One region of the Streptomyces sp. CA-142005 genome, then DNA from elsewhere that is predicted to be linked to it. Evidence: riboswitches for the same ligand, from Rfam matches in the RefSeq annotation. Region 1 holds a riboswitch; each other region holds the start of a gene.
The links. Region 1 has a riboswitch for cyclic di-AMP ahead of ACQPXS_RS33520 (M23 family metallopeptidase). Riboswitches for the same ligand answer to the same signal wherever they lie in the genome.

Region 2: another riboswitch for cyclic di-AMP. It lies ahead of ACQPXS_RS20845 (transglycosylase family protein); the one in region 1 lies ahead of ACQPXS_RS33520 (M23 family metallopeptidase).
Region 3: another riboswitch for cyclic di-AMP. It lies ahead of ACQPXS_RS28120 (NlpC/P60 family protein); the one in region 1 lies ahead of ACQPXS_RS33520 (M23 family metallopeptidase).

Annotation. Positions count from the first base shown of each region.
Region 1 covers NZ_CP192078.1:7,194,009-7,197,975, forward strand. Annotated here, with positions in the region: gene ACQPXS_RS33510 (M16 family metallopeptidase) at 1-348, shown strand, start outside; gene ACQPXS_RS33515 (M16 family metallopeptidase) at 345-1,733, shown strand; cyclic di-AMP (ydaO/yuaA leader) riboswitch at 1,981-2,144, shown strand; gene ACQPXS_RS33520 (M23 family metallopeptidase) at 2,157-2,903, shown strand; gene ACQPXS_RS33525 (GntR family transcriptional regulator) at 3,102-3,788, shown strand; gene ACQPXS_RS33530 (HPr family phosphocarrier protein) at 3,934-3,967, opposite strand, start outside.
Region 2 covers NZ_CP192078.1:4,446,728-4,450,694, forward strand. Annotated here, with positions in the region: gene eno (phosphopyruvate hydratase) at 1-859, opposite strand, end outside; gene ACQPXS_RS20845 (transglycosylase family protein) at 1,195-1,890, opposite strand; cyclic di-AMP (ydaO/yuaA leader) riboswitch at 1,895-2,067, opposite strand; gene ACQPXS_RS20850 (transglycosylase family protein) at 2,250-3,311, opposite strand; gene ACQPXS_RS20855 (DUF899 family protein) at 3,603-3,967, shown strand, end outside.
Region 3 covers NZ_CP192078.1:5,986,689-5,990,655, forward strand. Annotated here, with positions in the region: gene ACQPXS_RS28110 (hypothetical protein) at 1-106, shown strand, start outside; gene ACQPXS_RS28115 (tellurite resistance/C4-dicarboxylate transporter family protein) at 110-1,075, opposite strand; gene ACQPXS_RS28120 (NlpC/P60 family protein) at 1,278-2,468, opposite strand; cyclic di-AMP (ydaO/yuaA leader) riboswitch at 2,476-2,644, opposite strand; gene pcrA (DNA helicase PcrA) at 2,906-3,967, shown strand, end outside.

The sequences.
Region 1 (3,967 bases):
GCCGAGGAGGGCCCCACGCCCGAGGAGATGGAGCGGGCCCAGGCCCAGCTGGAGCGCGAGTGGCTGGACCGGCTGGGCACGGTCGCCGGCCGGGCCGACGAACTGTGCCGCTACGCCGTCCTGTTCGGCGACCCGCAGCTCGCCCTCACCGCCGTCAAGCGCGTCCTCGAGGTGACCGCGGAGGAGGTCCAGGAGGTCGCCAAGGCCCGCCTGCGTCCCGACAACCGCGCGGTCCTGGTCTACGAGCCGAAGTCCCCGGAGCAGGCCCCGGACGCCGACGTCCCCGAGGACCCGGAGCAGGAAGCCACCGTAGAGGCCGGTAACGAGAACAAGGAGACGGCCAAGTGACCGAGCTCGCCACCATGGACTTCCATCCCCAGCCGCAGGCCGGCGAAGCCAAGCCCTGGGCGTTTCCGGCCCCCGAGCGCGCCGCGCTCGACAACGGCCTGACGGTGCTGCGCTGCCACCGCCCCGGCCAGCAGGTCGTCGCCGTCGAGGTGCTGCTGGACGCGCCCCTGGACGCCGAGCCGGCCGGCCTGGACGGCGTCGCCACGATCATGGCGCGGGCCTTCTCCGAGGGCACCGACAAGCACTCCGCCGAGGAGTTCGCCGCCGAGCTGGAGCGCGCGGGTGCCACGCTGGACTCGCACGCCGACCACCCCGGCGTCCGGCTCAGCCTGGAGGTCCCGGCCTCCCGCCTGGCCAAGGGCCTCGGCCTGCTCGCCGACGCGCTGCGCGCGCCCGCATTCGCCGACAGCGAGGTGGAGCGGCTGGTCCGCAACCGCCTGGACGAGATCCCGCACGAGCTGGCCAACCCCTCCCGCCGGGCCGCCAAGGAGCTCTCCAAGGAGCTGTTCCCGCTGGTCTCGCGCATGTCGCGTCCCCGCCAGGGCACCGAGGAGACGGTCGAGAAGATCGACGCCGACGCCGTACGCGCCTTCTACGGCCGGCACGTACGCCCCGCCACGGCCAGCGCGGTCGTGGTCGGCGACCTCACCGGCGTCGACCTGGACGCGCTGCTCGGCGACACGCTGGGCGCCTGGACCGGCACCGCGGGCGAGCCGCGGCCCGTGCCTCCGGTGACCGCCGACGACACCGGGCGCGTGGTCATCGTGGACCGGCCCGGCGCCGTGCAGACACAGCTGCTCATCGGCCGCGTCGGTCCCGACCGGCACGACCGCGTGTGGCCCGCCCAGGTGCTCGGCACCTACTGCCTCGGCGGCACGCTCACCTCCCGCCTGGACCGCGTCCTGCGCGAGGAGAAGGGCTACACCTACGGTGTGCGCGCGTTCGGCCAGGTCCTCAGGTCCGCGCCGGACGGCACGGGCGCGTCGATGCTCGCCATCAGCGGTTCCGTGGACACCCCCAACACCGGCCCGGCGCTGGAGGACCTGTGGAAGGTGCTGCGCACCCTCGCGGCGGAGGGCCTGACCGACGCCGAGCGGGACGTGGCCGTGCAGAACCTCGTCGGGGTGGCGCCGCTGAAGTACGAGACCGCGGCGGCCGTGGCGAGCACGCTGGCCGACCAGGTCGAGCAGCACCTGCCCGACGACTTCCAGGCGACGCTGTATCAGCAGCTGGCCGCGACGGGCACGGTGGAGGCCACGGCGGCCGTCGTGAACGCCTTCCCGGTGGACCGCCTGGTGACCGTCCTCGTCGGCGACGCCTCCCAGATCAAGGCGCCGGTGGAGGCGCTCGGCATCGGTGAAGTGACCGTGGTGGCGGCCGAGTAGAGCGCGCCGTCGCGGCGGCCGGGTGCGCCCGGGAGGCCGCACGCGCGCGTGGGGCCCTGACGGTCTACGGACCGTCAGGGCCCCTGCCGTTTCCCAGCCCTACCCCAGATGCCCGATTTGAGGCGGAGGTTGCCTGTCTGCCCTGTGGCATGCGCTACAAAAGCCCGGATCGGTTTGGGGTTCCCAAGCTGGCTTACGTAGCGTCGCCCAGGCTGTTCGTCGGGCAGTGCGCCGCACCCGCGGCACCGGACAGTCATCGCCGAGTCCCCGTACGGCGCGAGCCAGGGGAGCCGGGGACCCACGCAGTCCCTGGGGTGAATCGGGCGCCAGCGCGAGCCGCGAGGGAGCCCGTAGGAGACCTTCCTGCTCCGAACCCGTCAGCTAACCCGGTAGGCGAGAGGGAAGGAAAGGACCAGCCACTCCATGGCGTTCATGTGCGCCACCGGGAAGCACCGCAAGCCCGGCCGGGTCAAGCGCACCACCGCTCAGGCGGCGGGCATCGCGGCCCTCACCACCACCGGTGTCATCGGCACCCTCGCCGCCTCCCCGGCGCTCGCCGCCGAGAACACCGTGGAGCAGACCGGCCTCACACCGGTCCTCACCCTGAGCGACGACGTGGCCGAGCACATCGCCGCGCAGGCCGCCGCGCAGCGGCAGGCCGCCGAGCAGAAGGCGGCCGAGGAGGCCGCCGCCAAGAAGGCGAAGGAGGAGCGCGAGGCCAGGGCCCGCGCCGCCCGGGAGGCCGAGCGCAAGCGCCTGCTGAACACCTTCGTCGCCCCGATCACGAACTCCTACGTCTCCACCGGCTACCGGGCCAGCAGCTCCCTGTGGTCCTCCGGCTCGCACACCGGCATCGACTTCCACGCGGCGAGCGGCACCCCCGTGCACGCGGTCGGCGCCGGCACCGTCGTCTCCACCGGCTGGGGCGGCGCGTACGGCAACCAGATCGTGATCAGGATGGCCGACGGCATGTACACCCAGTACGGCCACCTGTCGTCCATCGGCGTCTCGGTGGGCCAGCAGGTCACCCCGGGCCAGCAGATCGGCCTGTCCGGCGCGACCGGCAACACCACCGGCCCGCACCTGCACTTCGAGGCCCGTACGACCCCCGACTACGGCTCGGACGTCGACCCCGTCGCCTACCTCCGCAAGCACGGCGTGAACGTCTGACGCCCCCGCGCGCGGCATGCGAAGCCCCGGCTCACCGAGCCGGGGCTTTCGTCGTTTTTCACGGCCGCGACCCGGCCCGCTGACCAAAAAATATCCATGGATTCCGACCCGCCGTCGGAAATTCCGGCTCATTGGAATAGAGTCACGGAACACGCGTCCATCGTCGACGTTTCACGGGGATTAAGGCGGAGGTCGGTCATGCGTATTCCGGCGCACTCGGTGTGCACGGCCATCCGGGACGACATCGTCGCGGGTGTCTACGAGCGCGGCGGCCGGCTGACCGAGGAAGTCCTCGCCCGCCGCTACGGCGTCTCGCGCGTCCCCGTCCGCGAAGCCCTGCGCACCCTGGAGGCTGAGGGCTTCGTGGTGACCCGCCGGCACGCGGGCGCGTGCGTGGCCGAGCCGACCGAGCAGGAGGCCGCCGACCTGCTGGAGATGCGCCTGCTGCTGGAGCCGCTCGGGGCCGCCCGGGCCGCCCAGCGGCGCACCGAGGCCCATCTGAAAGTGCTGCGCGGCCTGGTCAGGCTGGGCCAGGAGCGGGCCAGACGGGGACACAGCGAGGATCTGCGCTCGCTGGGCGGCTGGTTCCACGAGACGCTCGCCCAGGCCTGTGGCAGCCCCTCGCTGACCACGATGCTCACCCAGCTGCGGCACAAGATCGCCTGGATGTACGCGGTGGAGGCGCCGCCGAGCCCGGTGGACTACTGGGCGGAACACGGCGCCATCGTCGACGCGGTGGCGCGCGGCGACGGCGAGCGTGCGCGGGCGCTCACGGCGCTGCACACCGAGCGCGCGACGGCCGTGCACCGGCTGCGCTTTTCCGGGGCCGGCGAGCGTGTGAGGACTTCGCAACACGCCGTAAACATGTCGGGCCTCCGGCATTAACACGGACGCCGTATACAAAGAAGAGTAATTCGGCTGCGCCGTATTTTCGCTGCCCTGATTCCGGTGTGCGCGCAATGAGCCCGGAAACACAGAGCCGCGCCGCCCGAAAAGGCGACGCGGCTCCGGCGTATCAGCGTGCTGCTGTTCAGACCGTCTCGGGCAGTTCCTCGAGGCCCTCG
Region 2 (3,967 bases), 2.7 Mb from region 1:
GGTCCTCGATGGAGACGAGCGGGTAGGCCGCGACGAGCTCCTCGTAGTACTCCGTCATCTCGGCGGCGGAGCGCTCCTTGCCCTCGAAGAGGTACTTGCCGTCCTTGTAGAACTCGGAGGCGGCCACGTCGAGCGCGAGGGCGATCTGGTCGCCGGGGACGTACCCGGCCTGCTTGATCGCTTCGAGGATCAGGTCCAGGGCGTCACGGTTGGAGCCCAGGTTCGGGGCGAAGCCGCCCTCGTCGCCGAGGCCGGTGGACAGGCCCTTGGACTTCAGGACGGACTTGAGGGTGTGGTAGACCTCGGCGCCCCAGCGCAGGGCCTCGGAGAAGGACTCCGCGCCGATCGGGGCGATCATGAACTCCTGGATGTCCACGTTGGAGTCCGCGTGCGAGCCGCCGTTGAGGATGTTCATCATCGGCACCGGCAGCAGGTGCGCGTTGGGGCCGCCCAGGTAGCGGAAGAGGGGGAGGTCGGACGCCTCGGAGGCGGCGTGGGCGACGGCGAGGGAGACGCCGAGGATGGCGTTGGCGCCGAGGGAGCCCTTGTTGTCGGTGGCGTCCAGGTCGAACATGGCCTGGTCGATCAGGCGCTGCTCGGTGGCGTCGTAGCCGACCAGCTCCGGGCCGATCTGCTCGATGACGGCGAGGACGGCCTTCTCGACGCCCTTGCCCTGGTAGCGGTTCGGGTCGCCGTCGCGGAGCTCGATGGCCTCGAAGGCGCCGGTGGAGGCGCCGGACGGGACGGCGGCACGACCCGTGCTGCCGTCGTCGAGGCCGACCTCGACCTCGACCGTGGGGTTGCCTCGGGAGTCCAGGATTTCCCGGGCTACGACGACGTCGATGGACGGCACGAGCATCTCCTTCTTGGATGTGACGCTGGAAGTGCGGGGCTGTGTGCCTTACGGCTGTGCCTTGCGACTAGAGCCTAACCGTCCCCGGCGCGTCGGCCACCGACCGACCGTCCCGTGGACAGGAGAGACACGCAGACGGTACCTATTGTTCACCCACGGAACAAAGGGGCCTGCCGGTGAGGCCCTGCTGAAGAGTGGGGAAACGCAAGACCCCGCCCCGGCGCGTACGGGGGAACACGCGCCGGGGCGGGGAGCCCGTGGGGACGGGGGTGGCCCTCACGAGGCCCTCAGCATGCGGGCCGGGGATGTGAGGGCACTGTGAGCCCGTTCGGAGCCAGGCGTCACTTCAGGTGCAGCTGCTGGCCCGGGTAGATGAGGTCGGCGTCCTTGACGATGTCCTTGTTCAGCTGGAACAGCTTCTGCCAGCCGCCGGCCACGTGGTGCTTCTCGGCGATGGCGCTGAGGGTGTCGCCCTTGACGACCTTGTACTCGCCGTCGCCCTTCTCGACCTTCTTGCCGGTCGGGGTGGTGACGGTCTTGCTCGCCGACGGGGCCGTGCGCGTGGTGGAGCGGGTGGCGGCCTGGCCGGTGGAGCGGGTGGCGGTGCTCTTGGTGGTGCTCTTGGTGGTGCTCTTGGCGGCCGCCGGGGCGGAGCCGTTGTACGGCGTGCTCGACAGGCCCGTGCCGCACACCGGCCAGGCGCCCTTGCCCTGGCCCGCGAGGACCTTCTCGGCGACGGCGATCTGCTGCGCCTTGGTGGCGAGGTCGGCACGCGCGGCGTAGGCGGTGCCGCCGTACGCGGCCCAGGTGGAGTTGGTGAACTGCAGGCCACCGTAGAAGCCGTTGCCGGTGTTGATGGACCAGTTGCCGCCCGACTCGCACTGGGCGACCTTGTCCCACTCGGAGGCGGTGGCGGCGGAGGCGTTGCCGGCCGCCATCAGCGGGGCGGCGACGGCGGCGCCGGCGACACCGGCGAGCGTGATGGCGCGGACGGCCTTGGACGGGCGACGGTGCGTGCCCTTGCCGGAGAACAGCATGGATCGATCCCCTCACCGACGCCTGCGAGGTGAGCTGTCGGGTTCGGGCCGGTTGAGTTGCCCGGCCGCGCACTCGTTCATCCGAGGCGCGGCTTCACCCCAAGCCGGACCAGCGTCAACCGCTGGGCCCGGCGCTTACCTTGGGTCCCCCGCTCCTGCCTACGGCGCTTGACGCGACGACTGTTCCCGGGCATCCGCTGGCAGGATTCGGCGTTGCGGCTGCCGGGGCTCGTGGTGACGAGCGGTCCTGACCGTAGACATGCGATCGTCGGATTTTCAAAGACGATCAGGGCTTCTGAGACTCATCCCACACTTTCACCAAACCGGACATCAGCCGCGAAGTGGGGCGTCAATTCCCGCTAGCCGTCGCCGTTTTCGGCATGGACTTCCAGGGTCTGACCGGCGGCGATGTGGTCCGGGTCGGCGCCGATGACCTTCTTGTTGGCGGCGTAGAGCGCATGCCACCCGCCGTCGACGTCAAGGGAGTCGGCGATGGAGGCGAGGGAGTCGCCCTCGCGGACGGTGTAGGTGTCCGATCCGCGGCCGGCGTGGCGGCCGGAAGGCGTGGCGTTCTGACCGTTTGTCACGCTTTCGTCCGCGCTCTCGCCGCGGTGACGTCCGCCACTGCCGAGCGCGCCGGTGTCGACCAGGCTCCAGGAACCGGCACTCTGCTGGTAATTGTCCGGGTTGTCGGCGCTCGGGGTTGCTGTGGGAGAGCTGTCGCCTCCCTGTGAACCTCCGCCGTCGCGCGAGCCGGACTTGTCAGTCTTGTCGGACTTGGGGGTGCTGGTTCCGGTGAAGTCACCGGCGCCGTCCGGGGTTCCGGTGGCGTGGCTGCCCGAGCCCGGGGCCGGTGCGGTGCTCTCGTCCGAGGAGGAGCCGGTGGAGTCCGAGCCGGAGGAGTCCGAGCCGGAGTTGGAGCCGGAAGCGGAGTCCGAGGAGGACGAATCCGACAGACCGGACGAGCCGGAGTGGCCGGCCGAGCCGGACGCGTCACCCGAACCGCCGGAGCCACCGACGCCGGGGTCGACGTCGACCGAACCGGAGTGGGAGGTCAGCCCGGCGGTCAGCGCACACATGGCCCACGGCTTGGTGCCCTGGTCGGCGAGGATCTTCTCGGCGACGGCTATCTGCTGCGAGCGGCTGGCCTGGTCGGCGCTCTCGGCGTACTGCGTGCCGCCGTACTCGTCCCAGTCCTCCTGCGAGATCTGCAGACCGCCGTAGTAGCCGTTTCCGCTGTCCGCGCTCCAGGAGCCGCCGCTCTCGCACTCGGCGACCTTGTCCCACGTGGTGCCGTCGGCCGCGTTGGCGCTCGCGGCGCCGAGCAGCGGGATGGCGATGGCGGAGCCGGTCACCCCGGCCGCGACGAGGAGGGCCGGAGCCTGACGGGGGCGACGGTGACGACCGTTCCCGGAGAGCATGCGGAAGCCTTTCGTGCGACAGCAGGACCGGCGGGCGAAGCAGTGCCTCTCGCCACGCTGATGAGTGAACGTATCGGCAGACGATCACTTGTCACAAGTTCATGCCGCGCAGATCACGTGAAGATCACAGTGTTGAATGTTTGTCATCTCCTGCTGTGCGGCGGCCGATCGTCCCCTCCTGCCCGCTTTGTCACCCGTCGGAACGGCGACGCCTCACGCCCTGCCCGCGGGGCGGCCGCGACCATGGACTCGACATGACCCCCCGGGGGGCTTCCCGTCCAGGAGGACACGATGGCGCGGCACACCCGGCTGCCCGGCGAGTCCGCGGACTACCTCGCCGCACGCGAGGAACTCCGCGACGCCGAGATCGAACTCATGCGCCACCGCGAGAGGGTCGCGGCCCTGCGCAGGGCGCTCCCGCAGGGCGCCGCGGTCGACGACTACGTCTTCCTCGAAGGCCCCGCCGACCTCGACGCGGGCGACACGCCCGTCCGCGAGGTCAGGCTGAGCGAGCTGTTCACCGGCCCCGGCCGGCCGTTGATCGTGTACCAGTTCATGTACGGCAAACGGCAGACCGACCCGTGCCCGATGTGCACCCTGTGGATCGACGGCTTCAACGGCGTCGCCCATCACGTCGCCCAGAACGCCGACCTCGT
Region 3 (3,967 bases), 1.2 Mb from region 1:
GCTGGTCTATGTGAAGCGCGACGAGGAGAAGGTCGACAAGGGGATGTTCGGGCTGGTCGGCCTGCTGACCATGGCGAACATCTTCATCGCCGTGCTGTGGACCTGACGGTCATCCGTCCCCGCCGCCGGCGCGGGCCGCGAGCACCGCACCGGCGGCGACCACGAGCCACACCGCCACCGCCGCCCACAGCAGCACCCGTCCCGGCCAGTCGAGCCACGGGACGCCGAAGGCGGTCGCGACGGACAGCGTCGCCACCGCCGTCATCCCCATCGGGAACACCGTCGCCCACCGCAGCACGTGGTAACCGGGCCGGGGCCGCACCGCCTCGGCGGCCAGCAGCGCGACGTAGCAGACCAGATCCAGCACGAGCAGCACGACCGTCACGGTGTGCAGCACGCCGCGGTCGTCGTCGTTCCACAGGTACATGCCCGAGTCCCCGGCGATGAGCAGGTTCGCCCCGGCCAGCGCCGAGATCGCGAGCGCGCCGCCCGCGATCCAGTGGTCGCCCGGCCCCTCCAGCACCTGCCGTGCGTCGAAGTGGACCAGCGCCAGGCCGTAGAGCGCCAGGCCCAGCCAGAACAGCACCAGCGCGGTGTGCGCGAGCCATGCCGTGCGCTCGGCCGTGGCCAGCGTGGCGGCCAGGACGGCGAGCCCCTCTGTGGCCACACAGCACAGGAACACCGCCCCCGGCATGCGCGGCCTCCAGCGCCGTACGACCAGGAACAGCAGCACCGGCCAGAGCAGCGCCGCGAGCGCCAGGAGCGCCTCGGCCAGGGTCTGCCGGCCCAGCGCCGAGATCCGCGTGCCGAGCACCGTGGTCGCGGCGACGGACGTGAGCGCGCCCGGGCTCTCCGCCTCGGTCGCCCAGCGTCCCCGCTCGCCGACCAGCCGCAGCACGAACCCCGCGGCCAGCACGGCCCAGGCGACGCACGTCAGCGCCAGCGCCACCCAGGAGACCGCCTCGTCGCCGGTCATGTGCAGCCCCACCGACAGGATGCCGGTCGCCATCACGGCGGCTCCGGCCGCGGGGGACCGCCCCGCCCACCACACGCGCAGACCTGAGATGCCGGGCATGCGCCGATGCTAGGGAGCCGCGGCGGCCCTGCCCGGAAGGGCACGCGCGCGTGATGAGCAAAAACGCCGGTACGCGTGTATGAGGCGGGAAGAGCGGGCAGCCCCGCGCCTGGACAGGGCGCGCCCACGCGGACGTGCAATTCCCCGGCACGCCCGCGTGGAGCGCGAAAGAGCCGAGGCGCGCCCGGCCCGGGGCAGGCCGTCAGCCCGGGCGGACCACGCTGTGGATGATCGACTCTCCGCCGTAGTAGATGGACTCCTCGCGGACGTACGCGCCCGGCTTGGGGGCGTGGATCATCATGCCGTTGCCTATGTAGACGCCGACGTGGCTGATGTCGTCGTAGAAGAAGATCAGGTCGCCCGGCCGCGCGTCGGCGAGCGAGACCGTGGTGCCCGCATCGACCTGGTCGTACGTGGTGCGCGGAAGCGTGACGCCGGCGGCCTTCCAGGCGGCCTGGGTGAGGCCCGAGCAGTCGTAGGAGTCCGGCCCGGTCGCGCCCCACACGTACGGCTTGCCGATCTGCGCGCGGGCGAAGGCGATCGCCTTCTCGGCCTTCGTGTCGTACGAGCTGGATGTGGTGGTGGACCCGGACGAGTCGGAGCCCGTCGAGCCCGATCCGGACCCTGACCCCGTGGACGAGGACGACGACGAGTCGGCCTGCTGCTGCGCTGCCTGCTGCTGGGCCGCCTGCTGCTTCGCCAGCTCGGCCGCCTTGCGCGCCGCCTCCTGCTGCTTCTCCCGCTCGATGGCGGCCAGCCGCGCCTTCTCCTGGGCGTTCAGCTGCGACAGCAGCTCGCGGGCCGACGCCAGCTTCTTCTGGACGGTGGACTTGGCGGTCTGCAGGTCGTGTTGGGAGTCGTTCAGCGTCTGCAGGCTCTGCGCGGCTTCCCGCCGCTTCTTCATGGTCGTGGCCTGCTCGCCGATGTAGTCGTCGACCGCGCGCTTCTCCCGCGAGGTCAGCCGGTTCATCAGCTGGGTCTGGTCGAAGTAGTCCTGCGGGTCGTTCGCCAGCAGGAAGGTGGCCGTGTCGGGAGCGGCGGCGCCGGTGCGGTACTGGGCCGCGGCGAACGAACCCAGCTCCTCGCGGGCCTTGTTGAGGCGTTCGGTGCGCCGGGCGAGGTCGTCGCGCAGGGCGTCGACGCGGCCCCGCTGCTTACCGGTCCGCTCCTTGGCCGCGTTGTACTTCTCGGTCGCCGACTCCGCCTGGCGGTAGAGATCGTCGACCTTCTTCTCGACCTCCTCCAGGCTCGGCTTGGCGTGATCGGTACGGGGGGCGGCCTCTGCGGTCTGCGAGAGCACGGCCATGGAGGTGAGGGCGGCGGTGGCGAGGGCGGGGGTGCGAAGGCCCGTTCCGATGGTCCCGCCGGGGCGCGGCTTGCGGTGCGACGCCAAGGGAGGCGACTCCTTCCAATGGGCCGCCTACCGGGTTAGCTGTCGGGTTCGGGCGGTGGTTCGGAAGGGTTGCCCTACGGCGGCGTCCCGGGTGGGAGCCGGCCGATTCACCCCAAGGTCGGTGGGTCCCCGGCTCCGGGCGCCCTGCGGCGCGCCGGACTCGGCGGAGGCCGCGCGGCCCGGCGGGGTTCGCCGGTAGGGGTCGTACGGCCCGGACGCACGCTAGCCAACTCGTGTGACTCCTGTGAAGGTTGGTGCGTGATATGTCCGATACATTTTCGTGACCTGGGCCGGGTTTCGCTCCTATGTCATCGGACGGTTCCCCTGTGTGAGCAGGCCGCGGGCCACTCGGCGGTGAAGACCGGCTGCGTTCCGGGCCCGCCATGTTCCGGGGACGGCGACCGGTTGTCGGTGGGGCGCCCTAGACTCGTAGAGCGATGAGCAGCCTCTTTGACGACAGCTTCCTGGCGGACCTCCAGGCCCCTCGCGGGCACGAGGAGGAGCCCCCGCCGCCGCCCGAGGACGATCACGCTCCGGAGTCGCTTCCGGACGATCTGTTCGGCGGGAAGTTCGACGTGCCGCCGGACCGGGACGCGTACTACCGCGACGGCGCCCCGCGCCCCGCCCTCGACGCCGCGGCCCTGCTGGCGGGGCTGAACGACAACCAGCGCGCCGCGGTCGTGCACGCGGGCTCCCCGCTGCTCATCGTGGCCGGCGCCGGCTCCGGCAAGACCCGTGTGCTCACCCACCGCATCGCCCACCTGCTCGCCGAGCGGCACGTGCACCCGGGCCAGATCCTCGCGATCACCTTCACCAACAAGGCCGCGGGCGAGATGAAGGAGCGCGTCGAGCAGCTCGTCGGCCCGCGCGCGAACGCGATGTGGGTGATGACCTTCCACAGCGCGTGCGTGCGCATCCTGCGCCGCGAGTCCAAGAAGCTCGGCTTCACGTCGTCGTTCTCGATCTACGACGCCGCCGACAGCAAGCGCCTGATGGCCCTGGTCTGCCGCGACCTGGACCTCGACCCCAAGCGCTTCCCGCCGAAGTCGTTCAGCGCGAAGATCAGCAACCTGAAGAACGAGCTGATCGACGAGGAGGACTTCGCCGCCCAGGCCACCGACGGCTTCGAGAAGACCCTCGCCCAGGCCTACGCGCTCTACCAGTCGCGGCTGCGCGAGGCCAACGCGCTCGACTTCGACGACCTGATCATGACGACGGTCAACCTGCTGCGCGCCTTCCCGGACGTCGCCGAGCACTACCGCCGCCGCTTCCGGCACGTCCTGGTCGACGAGTACCAGGACACCAACCACGCCCAGTACGCGCTGGTACGGGAACTCGTCGGCACCGCAGAGCGCTCCGCCGAGGACGGCGACACCCCGCCCGGCGAGCACGACCTGCCGCCCGCCGAACTGTGCGTCGTGGGTGACGCGGACCAGTCCATCTACGCCTTCCGGGGCGCGACGATCCGCAACATCCTCCAGTTCGAGGAGGACTACCCG